DNA from 3 places in the Pseudomonas danubii genome. Region 1 is predicted to be linked to each of the others. Evidence: riboswitches for the same ligand, from Rfam matches in the RefSeq annotation. Region 1 holds a riboswitch; each other region holds the start of a gene.
The links. Region 1 has a riboswitch for cobalamin ahead of PFZ56_RS16845 (TonB-dependent siderophore receptor). Riboswitches for the same ligand answer to the same signal wherever they lie in the genome.
Positions count from the first base shown of each region.

Region 1 (6,944 bases):
GTTGGGCGAAGGGGATGTCGATCAGCCGCTCCTCGCGCACCGCCCGCAACCGCGACAGCACCGGGTCACGCTGCAGCAACTGGCGTTTGCGCGTGGCCGGTGACCACAGGGCGTCTGCCAGGAGCAGCACGTCCGGGTCGTTGCTCAGCAGGGTTTCGCTGTCGACCGTCAGGCGCGGGCGGTCGATGGCGGCGAAGCTGTTGCGGGCGCCGGCGGCTTGCAGCAGTACCCCGACAAAACCGCGCTGGCCCTGGCTGGCGAGGCCGTTGACCTCGCTGTCCAGGTAGAACACCGCGGGCGTGTCGCGGCCCCGGTACAAGGCTGCTGCCGCGGCAAGGTCAGCCTCCATGGCCGCGATCAGTTGCTCGGCCCGGGCTGGCTGCTGCAACAGCCGGCCCAGGGTCCGCAGGTCGCGACGGATATGCCCGAAGTAGTCCTCATCATGCCCGGCGCAGGCCGACTCCAGCAGGTAGCTGGCGATGCCGATGCGCCCCAGGCGCTCCCGGGAGCTGAAGTTATCGGGAAACGCCGAAGCGAAGCCGCCCACCACCAGGTCGGGCTTCAGGCTGTAGAGCACCTCCGCCGACGGGTATTGCCGGGCGATCACCGGCACGCCGTGGTACTGCCCCTGGGCCTGGGCCTGACTGTCGTCATCCAGGTAGGCGACGCCGATCATCGACGGCCCGGCGCCCAGGGCCAGCAGCAGGTCGGCGCTGTGCTGGTTGAGGGCCACGATGCGCCGGGGAGGGTCCTCGACGGTCCAGGTCTTGGCGCAGTTGTCGTAGCTGGCCGCCAGGGCCGGGACGGTCGCCAGCCATAGCAGGAGGCCGAGGATCTTCCTAGGCATCCGCCACCCCCGCATACGGCGAAGGGATCAGCAGATCCTGCACCGGCTCACCCGCCAGCAGATGCCCCTGCACCAGGCGCACGACCTGGCTGTCGTCGCTGACCCGGTACCAGCAGCCATCGGGGTGCACGGTCAGTACCGGCCCCAGGTTGCAGGGGAACTGGCAGGCGGTGCGGGTCAGCAGCACGCCGCCGGGGGTTTCCATGTGCTCAAGGCGCAGCAGTTCACGGCGCAGGGTCTTCCACAGCGCCAGGGCACCGCGGCGCACGCAGCGCGGGCCGGTGCACAGGAACACCTGCCGGGCATGGGGTGGCACCCGCGACCAGTCCGGGTCGCTGGCCACGGCGTTGACCTGATCGCAGGGCAGGTGCCGCTCGTGCTGGGCGATGCTGGCGCAGGCCAGCGCTGCATCCAGCCCGCGACGGCCCAGGGCCTGGGCGGTGATCCACAGCTGCGGCGCCTGGGGATGGGCCCGGGCCAGGCGGCCCAGTTCATCGCGCAGCCAGTCCAGGTAAGCGCTGTCGGAGCTGGGCTCCAGGTCCACCACCAGCAGCGCCGCGCCGTCCTCGGGCAAGGGTTCCTCCAGGGCGGCCCAGAGGCTGTCGAAGCCGTCCAGGGTGTCGATCACCCGGGTGCCGGCGTCCTCGTTGCGCAGCGCCTTGAGCTCGCGGCGAAAGGCTTCGCCCAGGGTGCCGCCGTGCAGGCCGGGGCCGACGAACAGCACCCGTTGATAGTCCTTGTGCATGTCGTTGGGCCTCAGAAGCGGTAGGTGTAGCGCACTTCGCTGGTAAAGGGCCGGCCGAGGTTGTCCACCGCCGGCGCGCTGCTGGTCATGCTGGTGGTGTAGTCGCGGTCGAACAGGTTCTCCACCAGCAGGCTCAGGCGATGTTGCTGGGCCCTGTCGAGGTAGCGATAGGCATCGGCGTCCACCACCGAGTAGTGGCCGTAGTCGACCTTCTTTGCGCTGTCGATCTGGCCGATGTAGCGGATCGCGCCCCCCACGCCCCACTGACCATCCTCGGACTCGTAGCCCAGTCGCGAGCGGGCGAAGAAGCCGGGAATGTTGCTCAGGGTTACGCCGTTGCGCGACTCCAGCAGATTGCGGGTCAGGTCCGCCGAGAGGTTCCATCGCGGGCTGAACTGCCAGCGGCCGTCGACCTCCATGCCGCGCACCTTGATCCGCCCCTGGCCATTGACCCAGTGGATGCCATCGAGGGCAATCAGGTCGTCGATCTTGCGCTGGAAGGCGGTGACGCTGGCGTTGAACTCGCCGGCCAGCAGGCTGCCCTTGTAGTCCAGGCCGAGCTCGGCATTCAGGCTCTTTTCCGGCTTGAGGTTGCGGTTGCCTTGTTCGTAGTCCTCGTTGACGAACAACTGCTCGGCGTTGGGCAGCTTGAAGGCGCTGCCGTACTGGCCGCGCAGTTGCCAATGGGCATTGAGGTCGTACAGGGAGGTGAGCATGCCCACGGTGGCGCTCTCGCCGCCGCTCATCTTCTCGTGGCGGATGCCCAGGCTCGGGTGCCAGTCGGGCAGCGCCGCGAACACCGGGCGCAACTGGGTGTACAGGGCATTGGCCTGGGCCTGGTTATTGTCGATCTTGAGCACATCGTCCTGGCCCTTGAACCACTGGTTGTCGGTGCCGAACACCAGCACATGGCCGCCGTCCAGCTCGGCCTTGCCTTCGGCCTGCAGGCCCCAGTCGGTGAAGCCCCAGTAGTCGTTACGGTTTTTGCTCACCAGGCGGCCGTCTTTCAGGCTGTCGATCTTGGTGTAGCGCGTGTCCCAGTCGTTGACATGGCCCTTGACGAAGTAGCTGAAACGCTCGCTCAGGCGCTGCTCGAAGGTCGCGGTGGCGATCTGCTGGACGCGGTCGTTGGTGGTCTTCTGGTTGTTCACCGGGCGGGCGAAATCCAGGTTGGCATCGCTGTACTGGTAGAACAGTTCCAGGCGCGAATCGTCGGCGAAGCCCTGGATCGCCTTGGCGCCGAAGGTGGTCACTTCATAGCCGCGTTTCTTGTCCCGGGTGCTGGCGCTGTAGGCGCTGTTGCGATAGGGCTGGTAGCCATCGGAGACGTTGTGGCTGACATAGGCCAGCAGGCCCAGATCGCCCAAGCCATTGCTGAGGATGCGCTCCACCCGGGCATCGCCGCTTTGCCCCATGAAGCTGTCCAGGCCCAGGTTGACCTCGCCGGAGGTGTCGCGAGTCTGGGGGCTGCGGGTGACGATGTTGATCACCCCGGACACCGCCTGGGTGCCGAACAGCAGGCTCTGGCCGCCCTTGAGCACTTCGATGCGTTCGATGGCATTGGCCGGCAAGGTGTCCAGGTACAGGCCGCCGTACAGACGGTTGTTCAGGCGTACGCCGTCCAGCAGGATCAGGGTGTCGTCGTTGCGGCCCCCCAGCAGGGAATAGGTGCCGTAGTCGAAGGGGCCGTTTTTCGGCGCGACGTAGAGGCCGGGGACGTACATCTGCAGCACTCGGGTGATGTCGCTGCTGGGGCCGGCGCGTTCGATCTGCTGGCGGTCGATGATCTCCACCTTGCTGCCGTACCGGGCCATTTCGGCCACCGTGGTGGACTCCACCGAAGGGGCGGAAACCCATTGTCGTTCCAGTGTCAGGGGAGTGTCGTCCGCCAGCAGCAGGGGGCTGAACAGGCAGCCGAGCAGGGCACCGCTCAGGGTGCGCCGAGGTGCACGCCAGTCGCATGCAAGGAAGGTGTCAGTTGTTGTCATTCTTGGTCTTCTCGAAAGTGACTTCGGGAAGCACGCAGGAGAAGGTATCGGCCACAGGCACGCGACCATACCGGCCCATGCCCGCCCACCGCAGGATTGCCAAACAGACGTTTCAGGCCGGTCTCCGGGCTTGCGAGTCTGGCGGCATTCGCCTTCCCATACCGTGGGTACAGTGGCGTGTTGAATGCAGCACTCGCTTACCGTTGCGGGGGCAGCACCGGACTGGCCCTGAAAGGGCGCACCGGTTTCCCGTTTCACCTCGTGCACGGCGGCATGAGGCACCTGAAACTGGGCGGCATATGAACATTCGCCCCGGCGTTCGTCAATCTCGTGGCTACAGGGGCAGGGCGGCGTCCGGCGCGAGGGCGATCCCGGACTGGCCCTGAGGCCGCGCTGGGCAGGCCAACAGTGGCACGGCGCGTACCGAGTCCCCTGGCTGCAGTTGCAGGCGCTTGGCGGTCAGGCGGTCCACCAGCAGGCAGCCTGAAACCAGGCGCCCGGGGGCGGCGGTGATGCGGCAGTTTTCCAGGCGGCGGTTGTGAATCAGCCACACCGGCGCCTGTTCGTCCGGGCGGCCCACCAGCAAGGGCAGGGTCTGGCTTTCGCGCACGCTGCGGATCTTCGCCACTTCGGCCTCGATCAGCGGCCCGCCGTCGAAGATATCGATGCAGCCCTGATGGCTGAAGCCTTCGTCGCGCAGGATGTTCACCGCCTGCTCGGTGCTCTGGTGGGCCTGGCCGATGGCCGCCTGGGCCTGTGGGCTGAGCAGGCAGGTGTACAGCGGCTGGCGCGGCATCAGTTCGGCGATGAAGGATTTGCTGCCATGGCTGGACAGGCGGTTGGCCTGCTGGAAGTCCATCTTGAAAAAGTGTCGGCCCAGGCTGTCCCAGAACGGCGAGCAGCCCTGGCTGTCGAGCTGGCCACGCAATTCGGCCACCAGCTTGTCGCCGAACAGCGTCGGGTGTTCGGCGACGAACAGCAAGCGTGCGGTGGACAGCAGGCGGCCGGTGTAGCCCTGGCGCTGGTCGCGGCGCAGGAACAGCGAACACAGCTGGGATTGCCCGGTCATCTCGTTGCACAGGAACAGGGTCGGGATCTCTTTGTCGATACCCAGCCCCGGGGCTCTGCCACGGGTGATGCCGACCCGGTAGTTGTAGCAAGGCTCGCGCAGGCCGATGGCGCCGCTCAGGCCGCAGATGCCGATGATTTGCTGGTCGTCGTCCTCCAGCACGAACAGGTAGTCGGCATCGGCCCGTTCCACCCGGCTGGCGAAGGTGCGCTGGGCCCAGCGCAAGCGATGGGCCAGGCGCTCGGGGTCGGTGGAGAGGTTGTTCAACTCGCGACAGCTGCCCTCCAGCAAAGCCAGCACGCCGGGCAGATCGGTGACGCGGATCGGACGGACGATCATCGGTGCACTCCTTGCAACAGTCCCGGGCAGCGCAGAAGCGGCGGGCCACTCATAACGCGATTCCCCGCACCGGTTCGCCCGGTGTCACTTGCAGGGCCTGGAGCATCGACGGGTCGAGCCCGACCACATCGCCCGGGGCTTCATCCAGAGGCGCGACAATGGCGCGAAATCCCTGCAGTCGGTCATTGCTCAGCAACCAGTGGCGACCCTGGCCACTCTGGGGGCTGAGGTAGCTGGTCGCGACCCGGCTCTGAACGATCGAGCGTAGCTGGTTATTGCGGGCCTGCAGGGTCGGCCCGGCATCGAACAGGTCCACATACTGGGTAGGCGCGAAGCCCTCGTCGATCAGGATGTCGCAGGCCTCCCGCGCATCGGGGTGAATCCGTCCGATGCAGTCCTGGGCCGACGGCGGCAGCATCGGGATGTACAGCGGGTACTGGGGCATGAGTTCGGCCAGAAAGCCCCGGCCCTGAAGGGCGCACAGGCGTTCGGCCTCGATGTAGGGCAGGTCGAAGAAGTGCTGGCCCACCGCCTCCCAGAACGGCGACTCGCCGGCGGCGTTGCTGTAGCCGACGATCTCGCTGATGGTGCTCTCGGCAAAGCGCTGGGGGTGAGCGGCCATGAACAGCAGCCGCGCCCGGGACGTCAGTTGCGCCAGGGGCGTGCCCGACAACGCCGGGTCCACGTGGAAGCTGCGCAGCAGGGTCTGCTCGCTGAGGTCCTGGCACAGGGACAGGGTCGGCACGCCGTGTTCGATGTTCAGCTCCCGGGAGCTGCTGATGAAGGGACGGTTGCGCAGGCTGTAGAACGGCGCGGCAAAGCCCGCCGTGGCAAGAATGTCGGAACAGCCGTGGAGCAGGCCGCTGTCTGGGTCCTCGAGCACCAGAAAGTAGTTCTCCGGGCCCTGGCTGGCCTCGGTCTTGGCAAAGGACGCCAGGGAATCGAGGATCCTTTCCCGCAGGTAGGTTTCGTCATCCACCAGGGACGTTACGCCCAGCAGGCGTTCGCGGGCCAGGCGCAGCAGTTGGGGCAGATCGAATAACGCCACGGGACGCAAAGCCAGCATGGGTGCACTCCTGTATCAAGGGCCGCTCGCCCCGGGGGGCGAACATGGGCCAGACATCACTGTCGGTTACCACGCAGTTCCACGGCCGCGGCATCCGGCGGCCTGTCCCCGGGCGGCTCTTGGCGGCTGCCTCGGGGGGGAAGCGCGACGCCATCCGGCGCCGCAGGTAAGTCACTTAGGGTTTGAGCGGATCGGGCAGGGCGGCACCGCTGCCCAGCTTGTTCAGCAGGAACAGGTAGACCAGCCCGGCGGCTATCCAGATGGCGCCGAGCTTCTGCGCATCCACGCCCATGTTGTACATGATGGCGCTGACGATCACGAAGCCGATCACCGGGCAGATCAGGTGGCGGATCACCTGGCCGGACTTCTGCCGGCGCCAGTAGAAATTGATCACGGTGATGTGCAGCAGCATGAAGCCGCTCAGGGCGCCGAAGTTGACCAGTGAGGTCAGGGTGTCCACCGAGTTGATGAACAGGTAGCAGATCAGCAGCGACAGCACCGCCACCAGGTAGATGCTGATGTGCGGGGTATTGTGTTTCGGGTGGACCTTGGCCAGCACCTTGGGCAGCTTGCCGTCCCGGGCCATGCCGAACAGCAGGCGCGACACTGCGGCTTGCGAGGTGATGGCCACCGCCACGCCCCAGGCCAGCGCCGTGGCCACCCCGGTGAGGGTCGCCAGCCAGCTGCCGGCGGCCAGTTCGGCGATCTCGTAGAAGGCGGTGTCGGCGGACTTGAAGCCCATGCCGGCGGCCAGGTCCGTGGCGATCCAGGTCTGCACCACGAAGATCGCCCCCATCACCACCAGGGTGATCAGGGCGGCGCGACCGACGCTGCGGCCCGGGTCGCCCTTGACCTCTTCGGCCAGGGTCGAGATGGCGTCAAAGCCCAGG
Region 1 covers NZ_CP116502.1:3,638,376-3,645,319, forward strand. Annotated here, with positions in the region: gene PFZ56_RS16835 (ABC transporter substrate-binding protein) at 1-847, opposite strand, end outside; gene PFZ56_RS16840 (ferredoxin) at 840-1,592, opposite strand; gene PFZ56_RS16845 (TonB-dependent siderophore receptor) at 1,604-3,580, opposite strand; cobalamin riboswitch at 3,678-3,881, opposite strand; gene PFZ56_RS16850 (arginine N-succinyltransferase) at 3,915-4,988, opposite strand; gene PFZ56_RS16855 (arginine N-succinyltransferase) at 5,038-6,054, opposite strand; gene PFZ56_RS16860 (APC family permease) at 6,230-6,944, opposite strand, start outside.

Region 2 (6,944 bases), 2.5 Mb from region 1:
CGTGCTCTTGCCGGCATCCGAAGTGGTGCCCTGTACCATCAGCGTGCTCATGGATAGTCCTTGCGATAAGCCTGCAGCGCCTGTTCCAGGCGCGCCCAATCGGCATCGTCGGCGGGCAGGCCGAAGCGCAGACTGCTGTTGTGGGCGAACAGCCGCAGGAGAATGCCGCGCCGCGCCATGAATTGATAAAGCCGCTCGGCCTCGGCGGTGATCAGCCACTGGAACAGCGCACAGCCGCCCTGAGGCTTGAAGCCGTAGCGCGCAAGAACTTCACTCAAGCGCTCGCTGGCCACTTCACTGCGCAGACGTTGCCGGGCATGCCCCTCGACATCCCGCAGGCAAGCCTGCCCCAGCACCCGGGTCGGCCCGCTGACCGCCCAAGGGCCAACCTGCTCCGCCAACAACCTGAGCAACCGGCGCTCGGCCAGGACAAAGCCCAGGCGTACGCCAGCCAGCCCGAAGAACTTGCCGAATGAACGCAGGACAATCAGCCCCACCTGATGGGCATGCCGGGCCAGACTCAGTTGCGGGGTGTTATCCATGAAGGCTTCATCCACCACCAACCAACCACCGCGCTGGGCCAAGCGGGCATGCCAATCCAGCAGGCGCTCGGGCGTGAGGCTCAAACCGGTGGGGTTGTTGGGGTTGACCACCACCAGCACATCGAGGCTGTCGAGAAAGAAATCCACTTCCTGCTCCAGTACCTCACGCACCCGGTAGCCACTGCGCCGCCAGGCCTCGGCGTGTTCGGCATAACAGGGTGACAAGACCCCGACCTTGCCCGCCCGCCGCAGCCGCGGCAGCAATTGGATTGCCGCCTGGGAACCGGCCACCGGCAGCACCTCAGTCGCGCCGTAGTAGGCGCAGGCCGCCTGTTCCAGGCCATCATCGGTTTCCGGCAGACGTGCCCAGGCACGCAGGGGAATGGTCGGCAAGGGAAATGGCCAGGGCGCCAATCCGCTGGACAGATCCAGCCAGGCCTCTTCGGCGATCCCGTGTTCCTGGGCCGCCTTGCGCAACCTTCCGCCGTGCTCAAGCATAGAATTCAGCCCCCAGGCACAAAATCAACAACCACAGCCAGACACCCCGCTGCACCAACTGCCAACCGCGATCGATGGAGTCGGCACTCGCCGGCTCGCCTTCGCCCAGTTGCGGACGCTGGTGCAACTCACCGTGATAAATCGCTGCGCCGCCCAACTCGACCCCCAGGGCGCCCGCTCCAGCCGCCATCACCGGACCGGCATTGGGGCTGTCCCAGGTCGGTCCCTGGCGCCACCAGCATTTGAGCGCCAGGCGGGTCTTGCCCAGCAAGGCATAGGTCAGGGCCACCAGACGCGCAGGAATATAGTTGAGCAGGTCGTCGATTCGCGCCGCCGCCCAGCCGAAACGCTCAAAACGCTCGTTGCGATAGCCCCACATTGCATCCAGGGTGTTGCTCAGGCGATAGAGCACCACCCCCGGCGCACCGGCCACGGCAAACCAGAACAAGGCGGCGAACACGGCATCGCTGCCGTTTTCCAGCACCGATTCAGTGGCTGCCCGCGCCACTTCGGTGGCGTCCAGTTCACTGGTCTGACGGCTCACCAGAAAACCGACCCGACGCCGGGCTTCATCCAGGTCTTCACTGCGCAAAGCCTGAGCCACCGGCGCAACGTGCTCGCCGAGGCTGCGCAGGCCCAGGGCGCAATACAGTGCAATGATCTCCACCACCCAACCAATGTAGGGCAGCCAGGACAGGGCCGTGGCCAACAGGGTCAAGGGCAGCACCGCCAGTACCCAGGCGGTGACCCCATGACTGCGCCAGCCTCGGCCGGCGGCGTTGAAACGTTGCTCGATACGATCCGCCATACGGCCAAAAGCTACCAGCGGATGCCTGCGCTTGGGTTCGCCCAGCAGCGCATCCAGCGCCACCCCGGCGACACTCAGCAACGCCACACTCATTGACTCACTCCCCAGTAATTCTCATACAGCAACTCACTCAATGGCCGGGGTTGCGCCCAACCCTGCAGCGCCAGCATCGGCGCCGGATAGAACTCGGTAACCGGGCCCAGGCACAACACGGCCAAGGGTTTGGCACCGGCGGGCAATCCCAGCAGGTCGGCCAGGGCCTGGGGCTCGAACAGCGAAACCCAGCCCATGCCCAGGCCTTCGCTGCGCGCCGCCAGCCAGAGGTTCTGAATGGCACAGGACAGCGAAGCCAGGTCCATTTCCGGCAGAGTGCGCCGACCAAAGACATGCCGCTCACGCCCATCCATCAACGCCGCCACCAGCACCTCGGCACAGTCATTGATGCCTTCAACCTTGAGTTTCATGAACTCGTCGGAACGCTCTCCCAAGGCCTCGGCAGTGCGCACCCGCTCCTCCTCCACCAACTGCTGGATTCGTCCACGTAACGGGCGATCGCTGATACGGATAAAACGCCAGGGTTGCATCAACCCCACGCTGGGTGCCTGATGCGCCGCCTCCAGCAAACGCCGCAGCAGCTCGGGCGCGACACTGCCACCGGCGAAGTGACGCATATCCCGGCGCTCGGCAATGGCGCGATAAACCGCCTCACGCTCCGCCGTAGAAAAATCCTGCTCACTCACCTACCGCATCCTCTATAGGAGCTGGCACGAACAAAGCCGCCACCGCCGCCGGGTTGGACGGAAAATAAAAGTGCACATAGGAGGCAGTCATCCGCCCATCGCGATACACCGCTTCCGCACCACGGCCACCATTGGGGCTGATGCCGCGGGCAATCGGCTCGAGTTGCGTACTGGTCAGGGAATGATGATAAGTGTGACCACGCAAGCTGCCTTCCGGTAACTCCACCGCTTGCAAGGCCAGGGCCGCGAGGCGCTTTTGCATCACGGCATCACCGGGCAGCAGCCCCAAGAGATTGGCACGCTGCCCTTCGACGTCGGTCAGGGAGTCCAGCAAGTACAACATGCCGCCACACTCCGCGAGCAACGGCTTGCCCGCACCATGATGGGCACGAATGGCACCCAGCATCGCGGTGTTTTGCGCCAGTGCCTGGTGGTGCAATTCAGGGTATCCACCGGGTAGATACAGACTGTCCGCCTCCGGCAGCTCAGTGTCATGAATCGGCGAGAAGAAGCTCAACTGCGCGCCCATGGCCCGCAACAGATCCAGGCTGGCACCGTAGGTAAAGGCAAACGCCTCATCCCGCGCCACAGCGATTCGCACACCGGCAAGCAAAGGCTCGCAGGGTACCGGCGTTGGTGCGGCAAAGCTCACTGCCGGCGGCAGTGCCACTTGGCAACTGCTGGCCAGGGCTTCAGCGGCAGCATCAAGACGCAGGTCCAGATCATTCAGCTCGCTGGCCTGTACCAGCCCCAAGTGGCGGCTGGGCAACTCGATGTCAGTCTCCCGGGACAAGGCACCGTACCAGCGCAACCCCTCGGTGAGGCTTCCTTCGAGCAACTGCGCGTGACGCAAGGTGCCTACCCGATTGGCCAGCACCCCGGCGAACGGCAGGTCCGGCTGATAGCGGGCCAGTCCCAGAGCCAGTGCACCAAAGGTCTGGGCCATGGCGGTGCCATCGATCACCCCCAGCACCGGGACGCCGAAATGCCGCGCCAGATCGGCACTGGAGGGCGTGCCATCGAACAGCCCCATGACCCCTTCGATCAGGATCAGGTCTGCTTCGCCCGCAGCATCCCACAGCAAGCGACGGCTTTCCTGTTCCCCGACCATCCACATATCCAGCTGGTACACCGGAGCACCGCTGGCTCGCTCAAGAATCATTGGGTCGAGAAAATCCGGACCGCACTTGAATACCCGCACCTTGCGTCCCTGGTTGCGGTGCAGGCGGGCCAGTGCCGCGGTCACGGTGGTCTTGCCCTGGCCGGAAGCCGGTGCGGCGATCAATACCGCCGGGCAATGACGAACATCGGTCATGAATTCACACTCACAGTTCAACACCTTTCTGCGCCTTGATACCGGCCTGGAACGCATGCTTGACCATGCCCATTTCAGTGACGGTATCTGCCAGCTCGATCATCTCCGGCTTGGCGCCGCGGCCGGTCACCACCACATGCTGCATGGGTGGCCGAGCCTGCAGATCACTGAGCACCTGGTCCAGATCCAGGTAGCCGTGCTTGAGGGCGATGTTCAACTCGTCGAGTACTACAAGACCAATCTCCGGGTCGCTCAACAGCTCCCTGGATACGGCCCAGGCCGCTTCGGCCGCAGCAATGTCGCGCTGGCGATCCTGGGTCTCCCAGGTGAAGCCCTCACCCATCACGTGAAACCGCACCTGCTCTGGAAAACGCCGGAAGAACAACTCTTCCCCGGTGCTGTTACGGCCCTTGATGAACTGCACCACACCACACTGCATACCGTGGCCCATGGACCGCGCCAGCATGCCGAAGGCCGAACTGCTCTTGCCCTTGCCATTGCCAGTCAGCACCAGCAACAGACCACATTCGTTGGGCGAGTTGGCGATGCGCTCGTCGATCACGGCTTTCTTGCGCAACATGCGCGCCAGATGGCGCTCGTCACGATCGGGGGATTCACTCATGGGGCAGCTCTCCGTTGGGGCTGGGGAACGGCGGGCAGGAAAAGAAAGAGACGGCGCTAGCCTGGCATCGCCCACCGTGATGCCGTTGGATGGATCAGGCCGGTCTCCGGGCTCATGAGGGGCATCGCTGCCGGGCTGCGCGCCTTCCCATGTCATCGACACAGTGGCATGTGGCACAGCCTTGACTCATCTACCGTTGCGGGGGCAGCGCCGGAATCGTTGCCGTGTCCATCGCTGGAACAGGCCCTGACCGGCTTCCCTGTTTCACTCTGTCGACCGTGGGCCACAGAGCACCTGAAACAAGTCGCGAAGGTTAGAGGGTTGGGGGTGGAGCGTCAATTAAAGCCAGCCGTCGCACACCACACAAAACTGCACTGCATCAACAAACTGACGCCAATCTTGTGCCACACTCAGAGCGGTGATATCAAAAAGCCACAATTCAGGACCCAAGGTCCTGCCGCACAACAATAAGGAGTGAGCTCGATGCAAGGCATGATCATCAGCAATCCAAAGCTGGAATTCCTGCGCCCGATGCTGGAACGCTGGTTCGATTGCATTGACCGCTACAACGCAGTCCGCGGCGATAGCGAAACCCCGTACTGGTTCGATGAAAAGGCCAACCTGGGATTACTTTCCGCGGCTGCCTGGATGGCGGAGATGATCAGCCTGGAACACAGCCCCAGCAAGAAGCAACAGGAAGACGGCGCCCGCAACGCTCGTACCGACCTGTACCTGGCCACCAAGGACGAACGCGCCTATATCCAGACCACCCAGCGCTGGCCGCGGGTCAACAGCCTGCACCTGACCCAGCCATTGCTGGACATTGCCAGTGATGCCAGAAAGATCAGCTACCCCAGCGACCTGAGGCTTGGCTGCCTGTTTGTCGCCCCGCAAAAAGCCCAGCACAGCGCCTCTCCCGAAGAACTTCAGGACATGCTGGACGAACTGCAAAAGGAGCACTGCTGCGCCGTAGCCTGGTACTTCCCCTACGCCTACCGCAAGCTGCATAACGAAAGCGGCCACTACCATCCTGGGATTGCCGTACTGTTCAAAGAGGCCCGCTGATCAGGCGGAACCATCGAATGGCTATGCTCCTCTATGACTACGACGTTCGTGCACTCATAGGGAAATCAGCATGCTCAAGCTTCAACACACCTTGCTTATCGCTATCGCCGCCGGCCTCACCGCCTGCGGCGAAACCTCAAGCCTGCAAGTCTCGGACGGCACCGGACCGAACCCCAAACTGCCGCAGCCCAATCCCACGCTGATCCCCACGGTCAATATTGCCCCCGCCATCGGCTGGCCACAGGGCGCAAAACCAACAGCAGCAGCCGGCACACAGGTTGCCGCCTTCGCCGAAAACCTCGACCACCCACGCTGGCTGTATGTATTACCCAATGGCGATGTATTGGTAGCTGAAACCAATGCACCGCCCAAGCCGGATGACAGCCAGGGCATTCGCGGCTGGATCGCCGGAAAAGTGATGGGCCGTGCCGGCGCAACCGTCCCCAGCGCCAACCGCATTACCCTGTTGCGGGACCAGGATCACGACGGCGTGGCGGAAACCCGCAGCCTGTTCCTGGAGAACCTCAACTCCCCCTTCGGCATGACTCTGGTGGGCAATGATCTGTATGTAGCGGACACCGACAAGCTGCTGCGCTTCCCCTATCAGGCCGGTGACACCCACATCAGCGCAGCCCCCACCAAGGTGCTTGACCTCCCCGGCGGCACACTCAACCACCACTGGACCAAGAACGTCATCGCCAGCAAGGACGCAAGCAAGCTGTATGTCACCGTCGGCTCGAACAGTAACGTTGGGGAAAATGGCCTGGATAAAGAAGAGGGCCGTGCAGCCATCTGGGAAGTGGATCGAGCCAGCGGCAAGCATCGCCTGTTCGCCACCGGCCTGCGCAACCCCAACGGCCTGGCCTGGGAGCCGGTCAGTGGAGCGCTATGGACCGCTGTCAATGAGCGCGACGAGATTGGCAGCGATCTGGTTCCGGACTACATCACCTCGGTCAAGGACGGGGCTTTTTATGGCTGGCCCTTCAGTTACTACGGGCAACACGTGGACGTGCGGGTCAAGCCACAAAACCTCGAACAGGTGAGCAAGGCAATCGCCCCGGATTATGCCGTGGGCCCACATACGGCTTCACTGGGCCTGACCTTCGCCGAAGGCAGCAAACTTCCCGCGCCCTTTACCGAAGGTGCCTTCATCGGCCAGCACGGCTCCTGGAACCGCAAGCCCCACAGCGGCTACAAGGTGATATTCGTGCCTTTCCGTGCAGGCAAACCCCAAGGACAACCGATCGACGTACTCAGCGGCTTTCTCAATGCCGATGAAAAAGCCCTGGGACGCCCGGTCGGGGTAGTCATCGATCAGCAAGGGGGGCTATTGGTCGCCGATGACGTCGGCAAC
Region 2 covers NZ_CP116502.1:6,134,048-6,140,991, forward strand. Annotated here, with positions in the region: gene PFZ56_RS27495 (cobyric acid synthase) at 1-51, opposite strand, end outside; gene cobD (threonine-phosphate decarboxylase CobD) at 48-1,040, opposite strand; gene cbiB (adenosylcobinamide-phosphate synthase CbiB) at 1,033-1,941, opposite strand; gene bluB (5,6-dimethylbenzimidazole synthase) at 1,938-2,588, opposite strand; gene PFZ56_RS27515 (cobyrinate a,c-diamide synthase) at 2,581-3,903, opposite strand; gene cobO (cob(I)yrinic acid a,c-diamide adenosyltransferase) at 3,914-4,525, opposite strand; cobalamin riboswitch at 4,605-4,838, opposite strand; gene PFZ56_RS27525 (hypothetical protein) at 5,009-5,590, shown strand; gene PFZ56_RS27530 (sorbosone dehydrogenase family protein) at 5,661-6,944, shown strand, end outside.
Region 2: linked by a shared signal. The riboswitch ahead of cobO (cob(I)yrinic acid a,c-diamide adenosyltransferase) and the one ahead of PFZ56_RS16845 (TonB-dependent siderophore receptor) in region 1 are both predicted to bind cobalamin.

Region 3 (6,944 bases), 1.7 Mb from region 1:
CCGCTATCTGTCCTCGGGACGCCCGCTGGCGGGCCCCGGGGAAGCCCTATACCAAGGTCTATCCCGACAAAAATACTAGGACTTTGTCAGCGGCGTCGATTGGCGTAAACTGCGCCCACGTCTGCGAGGAACCACCATGAGCGCCATAACCATTACCGACGCCGCCCACGATTATCTGGCTGATCTGCTATCCAAGCAGAACACCCCGGGGATTGGCATCCGCATCTTCATTACCCAGCCAGGGACTCAGTACGCCGAGACCTGCATCGCCTATTGCAAGCCGGGCGAAGAGAAACCCGAAGACAAGGCCCTTGGCCTGAAGAGCTTCACCGCCTACATCGACGCCTTCAGCGAAGGTTTCCTCGATGACGCGGTGGTCGACTACGCCACCGACCGCATGGGCGGCCAGCTGACCATCAAGGCGCCCAACGCCAAGGTGCCGATGGTCAATGCCGACAGTCCGGTCAACGAACGCATCAACTACTACCTGCAAACCGAGATCAACCCGGGGCTGGCCAGCCACGGCGGCCAGGTCAGCCTGATCGACGTCGTTGACGATGGCATCGCCGTGCTGCAATTCGGTGGCGGTTGCCAGGGTTGCGGCCAGGCCGACGTGACCTTGAAGGAAGGTATCGAGCGCACCCTGCTCGAGCGCATCCCCGAGCTTAAGGGCGTGCGCGACGTCACTGACCACACGCAGAAAGAAAACGCCTACTACTAAGGCGTTCGCTGCGAACAGAAAACGGCGCCCCGTGAGCGCCGTTTTTTTATGCCCGCAAACCAGCTCCCCGCAAAAAAGCCTCCGTAGGAGCCGGCTTGCCGGCGAAAGGGCCCTTGAGCCTTGCGCCAATGCCGAGATTGCCTCCACTGGCAAGCCAGTTCCCGCAAAGGGGGTCAGGGGCGATAGAGGTGCGCGTGCCCGGCGCGGTACAGCGATGATTCGCTGAACGCGTCCGTGGCCAGCACCCGGCCCACCAGGATCAGCGCCGTGCGCCGGAAGCCCTTGGCCGCGACTTTATCGGCAATGTCCGCCAGGGTGCCCAGGACCCAGTCCTGGTCCGGCCAGGTGGCTCGGTGTACCACGGCAATCGGGCAGTCGGCGCCGTAGTGCGGCAGCAGCTCTGTGACTATCTTCTCCAGGTGGTTGACCCCCAGGTGAATCGCCATGGTGGCGCCGTGGGCCGCGAGGCTAGCGAATTCTTCACCGGCCGGCATGGCGGTCTTGTCCGCATAGCGGGTCAGGATCACGCTCTGGGATACATCCGGCAGGGTCAATTCGGCTCCCAGCAGGGCGGCACAGGCGGCGGTGGCGGTGACGCCAGGGATGATCTCGAAGGGAATACCCAGCTCCCGCAGGCAGCGAATCTGCTCGCCAATGGCGCCATACAGGCTCGGATCGCCGGAATGTACCCGGGCTACATCCTGACCCTGGTCGTGCGCGTGCTTGATCGCCTCGATGATCTGTTCCAGATGCAGCTCGGCGCTGTTGATCACTCGTATCGCGCTGTGGCCTTCGAGGACAGCCTCGGGAACCAGCGAGCCGGCGTAGATGATCACCGGGCAGCGATGGATCAGGCGCTGGCCCTTGACCGTGATCAGTTCCGGATCGCCGGGACCGGCACCGATGAAATAGACAGTCATGGCTGTGTCCTGTGAAAAAGGGGCTGGAGCCAGCTTCAAATGAAGATTGCTCATGATCAAGGCGGGGGATTATCGAGGATTTTACCGGCAAGCGGCCATTGCCAGGGTGGCCTGGGCGAATTTCTGACGAGGGATCAGCAGTTTGGCCGGGCCGGGATGCAGCTGTTCAGCCATGGCCAGGGCCGCACTTTCGGCAACGCCGTAGCAGCCGGTGCGTTCAAAGGCGATCTGTGAACGGTGGCTCAGGCGCAAAGCATAAGGCGCCAACTGCGTGCTGCTGAAACAGGTCAGCGGCAATGCCAGTTGTTCGGCCAACTCCAGCAGTCCGGGCTCGGCCCGTTTCAGGTCGATGCTCGCCAGGGCGAAAACCTGCTGCGTATCGATGCGATGGGCTTCCAGCACCTGATCCAGCAGCGCGCGCAGCGTGGTCGCCGGGCAGCCTTTCTGGCAGCCCAGGCCGACCACCAGGGTCGACGCTGCGCGCACCTCGATCATGCCGAGTACGGATCCGTGTTCTTGCGCCGGAACAGCCAGGCGCTGATCAGCCCGAGGGCCAGCCAGAAGGCGGCGTTGGTCAACTGTGAAGCGATTTTGAACTGGGTCTCCAGTGCTTGCGGGGCCAGCATCGAATGCACTTCCGGTTGTGGTGCGCCGATCACGTGAGGCACGGCGATGATGGCGGCGCCCAGCAGTTTCAGCAGCCAGTTGCCAGCGAACACGATCAGGGCAAGGCCCACGGCGGTGGAAGCGGCAGCGCCGATCCACCAGACCTGACGCTGCACCAGATCGGCGGCAGCGGTGCCCGGCAACTCCGGCGGCAGGCCCAGGGTCGGCGCCAGGCAGAAGGTCGCATAACCGGCCAGGCCCCAGAGCAGGCCCTGGGAAGTGCGGCTGGGTGCCCGCAGGGTGTAGAGCCCTGCCAGCATCAGGGCGAAGCCGACGGCCACCACCAGGTTGCCACCGGTGGTGGACAGCACTCGCTGCCAGCCATCTTCCGGTTCCCAGGCTTCGGCGTCGTGGCTGTGGCCGGCCATGGCGCCTGCGGCGTGTTCATGAGCCTCCACGGCCGGGGCCTGTTCATAGGTTTCCGCCTGCAGAATCAGCGGGGCCACCCAGAAGCTCTGCAGCAGGGTCAGCAGCAAGGCCGCCAGCAACCCGCTGAAGCCTGCGGTTTGTGCAATACGCTTGATCATGTCGGCAGGTCTCAGTGGCAAGGGAAAGCAGCGCTGTGACGAGTATCGTGGGCAGCGTTGTGCACCGCTTCGATATGGGAGAAACCGGCGAAATACACCAGGCAGGCGCCCAGCAGCGAAGCGCCGATGGCGGCCACCAGGCGCTGGCTCAGGGTGGAGGTGCTGCTGGCGGAGTGGCTGGTGCTGCTGATGATCGACATGGCGCTTCCCTTTGGAGTGTCGGCGGGGGAGGAGCGCAGGAAAACCCCGCGTGAGGAGCACGCAGGGTTTGCAACAGCGCCCGCCCACCGCGGGTTTGTTATGTGTGTGTTGCGGGCCGGTCTCCGGGCTTGCGAGGGGCAGGGCTGTGTCATGCCGTGCCGACAAGTGTCGCCTTCCCATGCCTTGGCACAGTGGATCTGACACTTCGCTCGCTTACCGTTGCGGGGGCAGCACCGGACTGGTCACGACTTTTTAGTAAAGCACGTGATTCACCGGTTTCCCGTTTCACCCTGTGAAGGGCACCCGTAACAAGGCGCGTAGCAAATCATGGGCGGGGTAACGTCGTCAATTGCGGATGCCGGTGTATTGCCGATTGACCGTCCCCCGCGCTCTGCGTAGCCTTGCGCCTTCGAGGTTCTTCGGCCAGCGGTCGAAGCTAAGAAGGGAACGCGGTCGATGCCGCGGCTGCCCCCGCAACTGTGAAGGGTTTCATTTCTGCAAGGCCACTGCATTGGCGTTCGTAACGCCTGCGGGAAGGCGCAGAAACCGCCAGTCCAATGACTGGCAAGCCCCCAGCCAGGAGACCTGCCTCGATCCCAGATTCTCACTACAACCGGGCGGGGTGATCCGGTGGCGAAATCTCCGCGCGCCTCTGCGCTGCGGCTCTCGTCCCGTATGCCCGCCACCTTTGCCAAGGGGCATCCGATGAAAACACTGGCCAAACTTCCCGTCACCATCGTCACCGGCTTCCTTGGCTCGGGTAAGACCACCTTGCTCCGGCACATGCTGGACAACGCCCAGGGCCGGCGCATCGCGGTGATCGTCAACGAGTTCGGCGAGCTGGGCATCGATGGCGAGATCCTCAAGCAATGCTCCATCGGCTGCACCGAGGAAGAGGCCAGCGGCCGGGTCTACGAGCTGGCCAACGGCTGCCTGTGCTGCACCGTGCAGGAAGAGTTCTTCCCGGTGATGCGCGAACTGGTGGCGCGCCGTGGCGACCTGGACCACATCCTTATCGAAACCTCCGGCCTGGCCTTGCCCAAGCCCCTGGTCCAGGCCTTCCAGTGGCCGGAAATCCGCAGCGCCTGCACCGTCGACGCGGTGATCACCGTGGTCGACAGCCCGGCCGTGGCCGCTGGCACCTTTGCCGCGTTCCCCGATCAAGTGGACGCCCAGCGCAAGCTCGACCCCAACCTGGACCACGAATCGCCGCTGCACGAGCTGTTCGCCGACCAGCTGTCCAGCGCCGACCTGGTGATCCTCAACAAGACCGACCTGATCAACCCCGAAGACCTGGCCAAGGTGCGCCTGGAAGTGGCCGAAGAGCTGCCGCCGGCGGTCAAGGTCATCGAAGCCAGCAGCGGCCGCCTGCCCCTGGACGTATTGCTGGGCCTGGGTGCCGGCTCCGAGGAACACATCGACGGTCGCCACAGCCACCACGATCACCACCACGACGGTGACGACGACCACGACGATCACGATCACGACGCCTTCGACTCCATCTCCATCGAACTGCCCCAGGCCGACGAAAGCCTGCTGCTGGACGCCCTGACCCAGCTGGTGGTCAAGCACGGCATCCTGCGGGTCAAGGGCTTTGCCGCGATCCCCAACAAGCCGATGCGTTTGCTGATCCAGGGCGTGGGCACGCGCTTCGACAAGCACTTCGACCGCAAGTGGGGCGCTGACGAAGCCCGGACCACGCGCCTGGTGCTGATCGGCCAGGAACTGGACGCCGCCCAACTCGAGGCGCAACTGCGCGCCGCCCTCAGCGTGTAAGCCATGCACCTGCTCAGGACCCAGCCCGGCGGTTTCGTGTCGGATGACAACATTGCCGACCTTGGACAAACCCCCGCCGAGCTGGTGATCCTGTGCAGCGGCGACTCCAGCCTGGCGCTGCTGGCAGATGCCGCCGAGCAGCTGCCCGAGGATTACCCCAGCTTTCGCCTGGCCAACCCGATGCAGGTGCAGAACCACGCTTCGGTGGATCTGTATGTGGACCAGGTGCTGCGCCACGCCAAGGTGATCCTGATTTCCCTGCACGGCGGCATCGGCTACTGGCGTTACGGCGTCGAGCGGCTGGTGGAGCTGTCCCAGCGCGGGGTGCAACTGATTCTGGTGCCGGGGGACGACCGCCCCGACCCGGAGCTCAGCGACCTGAGCACCGTGGGCCCCGTCGAGCGCGATCGCCTGTGGCAGTTCCTGCGCCAGGGCGGGCGCGACAACGCGCTGAATTTCTACCGCTGCCTGGCCAGCGGCCTGCTGGGGCGCGACTACCCCTGGAGCGAGCCGCAGACCCTGCCACGCACGGCGATCTACCACCCGCACAAGAGCCAGGCCACTCTCAGCGACTGGCAGGTTGATTGGCAGCCCGATCAAGCGGTGGCGGCGCTGCTGTTCTACCGCTCCCACCTGCAGGCGGCCAACACCGGCTTTATCGACCTGTTCTGCCAGCGCTTGCAGGCGGCGGGGCTCAACCCCTTGCCGATCGCCGTGGCCAGCCTCAAGGAGCCCGGCTGCCTGAGCCAGGTGGAAGAGTGGCTGGAGGCAACCGCGGCCGGGGTGATCCTCAACACCACCGGCTTTGCCCAATCCAGCCCCGAAGCCCCGCACCTGCGGCCGTTCCGCCGCAACATTCCGGTGATCCAGGCCATCTGCGCCCAGGACAACGAGCCCGGCTGGCGCGACAGCGAGCAAGGCCTGGGCCCGCGGGACCTGGCCATGCACATCGCCTTGCCGGAACTGGACGGGCGCATCATCAGCCGGCCCATCAGCTTCAAGGACCTGGCCTGGCGCAGCGAGCGCAGCCAGTCGGACGTGGTCTGCTATCGCGGCCAGCCCGAGCGCATGGACTTTGTCGCCGAACTGGCCCGGCGCTGGGTCGAGCTGGGGCGCCTGGACAACGGCCACAAGCGCATCGCCCTGGTGCTGGCCAACTACCCGACCCGCGACGGGCGCATCGGCAACGGCGTCGGCCTGGACACTCCGGCTGCGGCGCTGAACATCCTCAAGGCCCTGCACGCCGAAGGCTACCCGCTGCCGGCCGAGTTGCCCGCCAGCGGCAGCGAGCTGATCCGGCAACTGCTGGGCGGGGTCAGCAATGACCTGGACAGCCTCGACCGGCGCCCGTGTCAGCAAAGCCTGGCCCTGGACGACTACGCGCTGATGTTCCAGGCCCTGCCCGCCGCCAACCGCGAGGCGGTGCTGCAGCGCTGGGGCGCACCGCAGCAAGACCCGATGTTCCGCGACGGGCGGATGATGATCGCCGGCCTGCGTTTTGGCCTGACCTTCGTCGGCATCCAGCCGGCCCGGGGTTATCAGGTGGACCCCAGCGCGGTCTACCACGACCCGGACCTGGTGCCGCCCCATGGCTACCTGGCGTTCTACTTCTGGCTGCGCCAGACCTACGGCGCCCATGCGCTGATCCACGTCGGCAAGCACGGCAACCTGGAATGGCTGCCGGGCAAGGGTGTCGGCCTCTCGGAGAACTGCTGGCCGGATGCGTTGCTGGGGCCGCTGCCGAATATCTACCCGTTCATCGTCAACGACCCGGGGGAGGGCGCCCAGGCCAAGCGCCGCACCCAGGCAGTGATCATCGACCACCTGATGCCGCCCCTGACCCGTGCCGAAACCTACGGCCCGCTGCGTAACCTGGAGCTGCTGGCGGACGAGTACTACGAAGCCCAGCTGCTGGACCCACGTCGCGCTCGGGAGCTGCAACGGGACATCCTGCAACTGGTGCGCGAGACCCACATCGACCGTGAGTTGCAACTGGGCGAACAGCTGGACAGCGACGCCGACGCGGCGATCTGGCTGCCGCGCCTGGACACTTACCTGTGCGACCTCAAGGAGTCGCAGATCCGCGATGGCCTGCACGTGTTCGGCGAATCCCCCGACGGCCGACTGCGCATC
Region 3 covers NZ_CP116502.1:5,306,512-5,313,455, reverse strand. Annotated here, with positions in the region: gene nfuA (Fe-S biogenesis protein NfuA) at 137-721, shown strand; gene cobM (precorrin-4 C(11)-methyltransferase) at 895-1,641, opposite strand; gene PFZ56_RS23925 (cobalamin biosynthesis protein) at 1,723-2,136, opposite strand; gene PFZ56_RS23920 (CbtA family protein) at 2,133-2,834, opposite strand; gene PFZ56_RS23915 (CbtB-domain containing protein) at 2,846-3,034, opposite strand; cobalamin riboswitch at 3,131-3,357, opposite strand; cobalamin riboswitch at 3,431-3,643, shown strand; gene cobW (cobalamin biosynthesis protein CobW) at 3,741-4,811, shown strand; gene cobN (cobaltochelatase subunit CobN) at 4,815-6,944, shown strand, end outside.
Region 3: linked by a shared signal. The riboswitch ahead of cobW (cobalamin biosynthesis protein CobW) and the one ahead of PFZ56_RS16845 (TonB-dependent siderophore receptor) in region 1 are both predicted to bind cobalamin.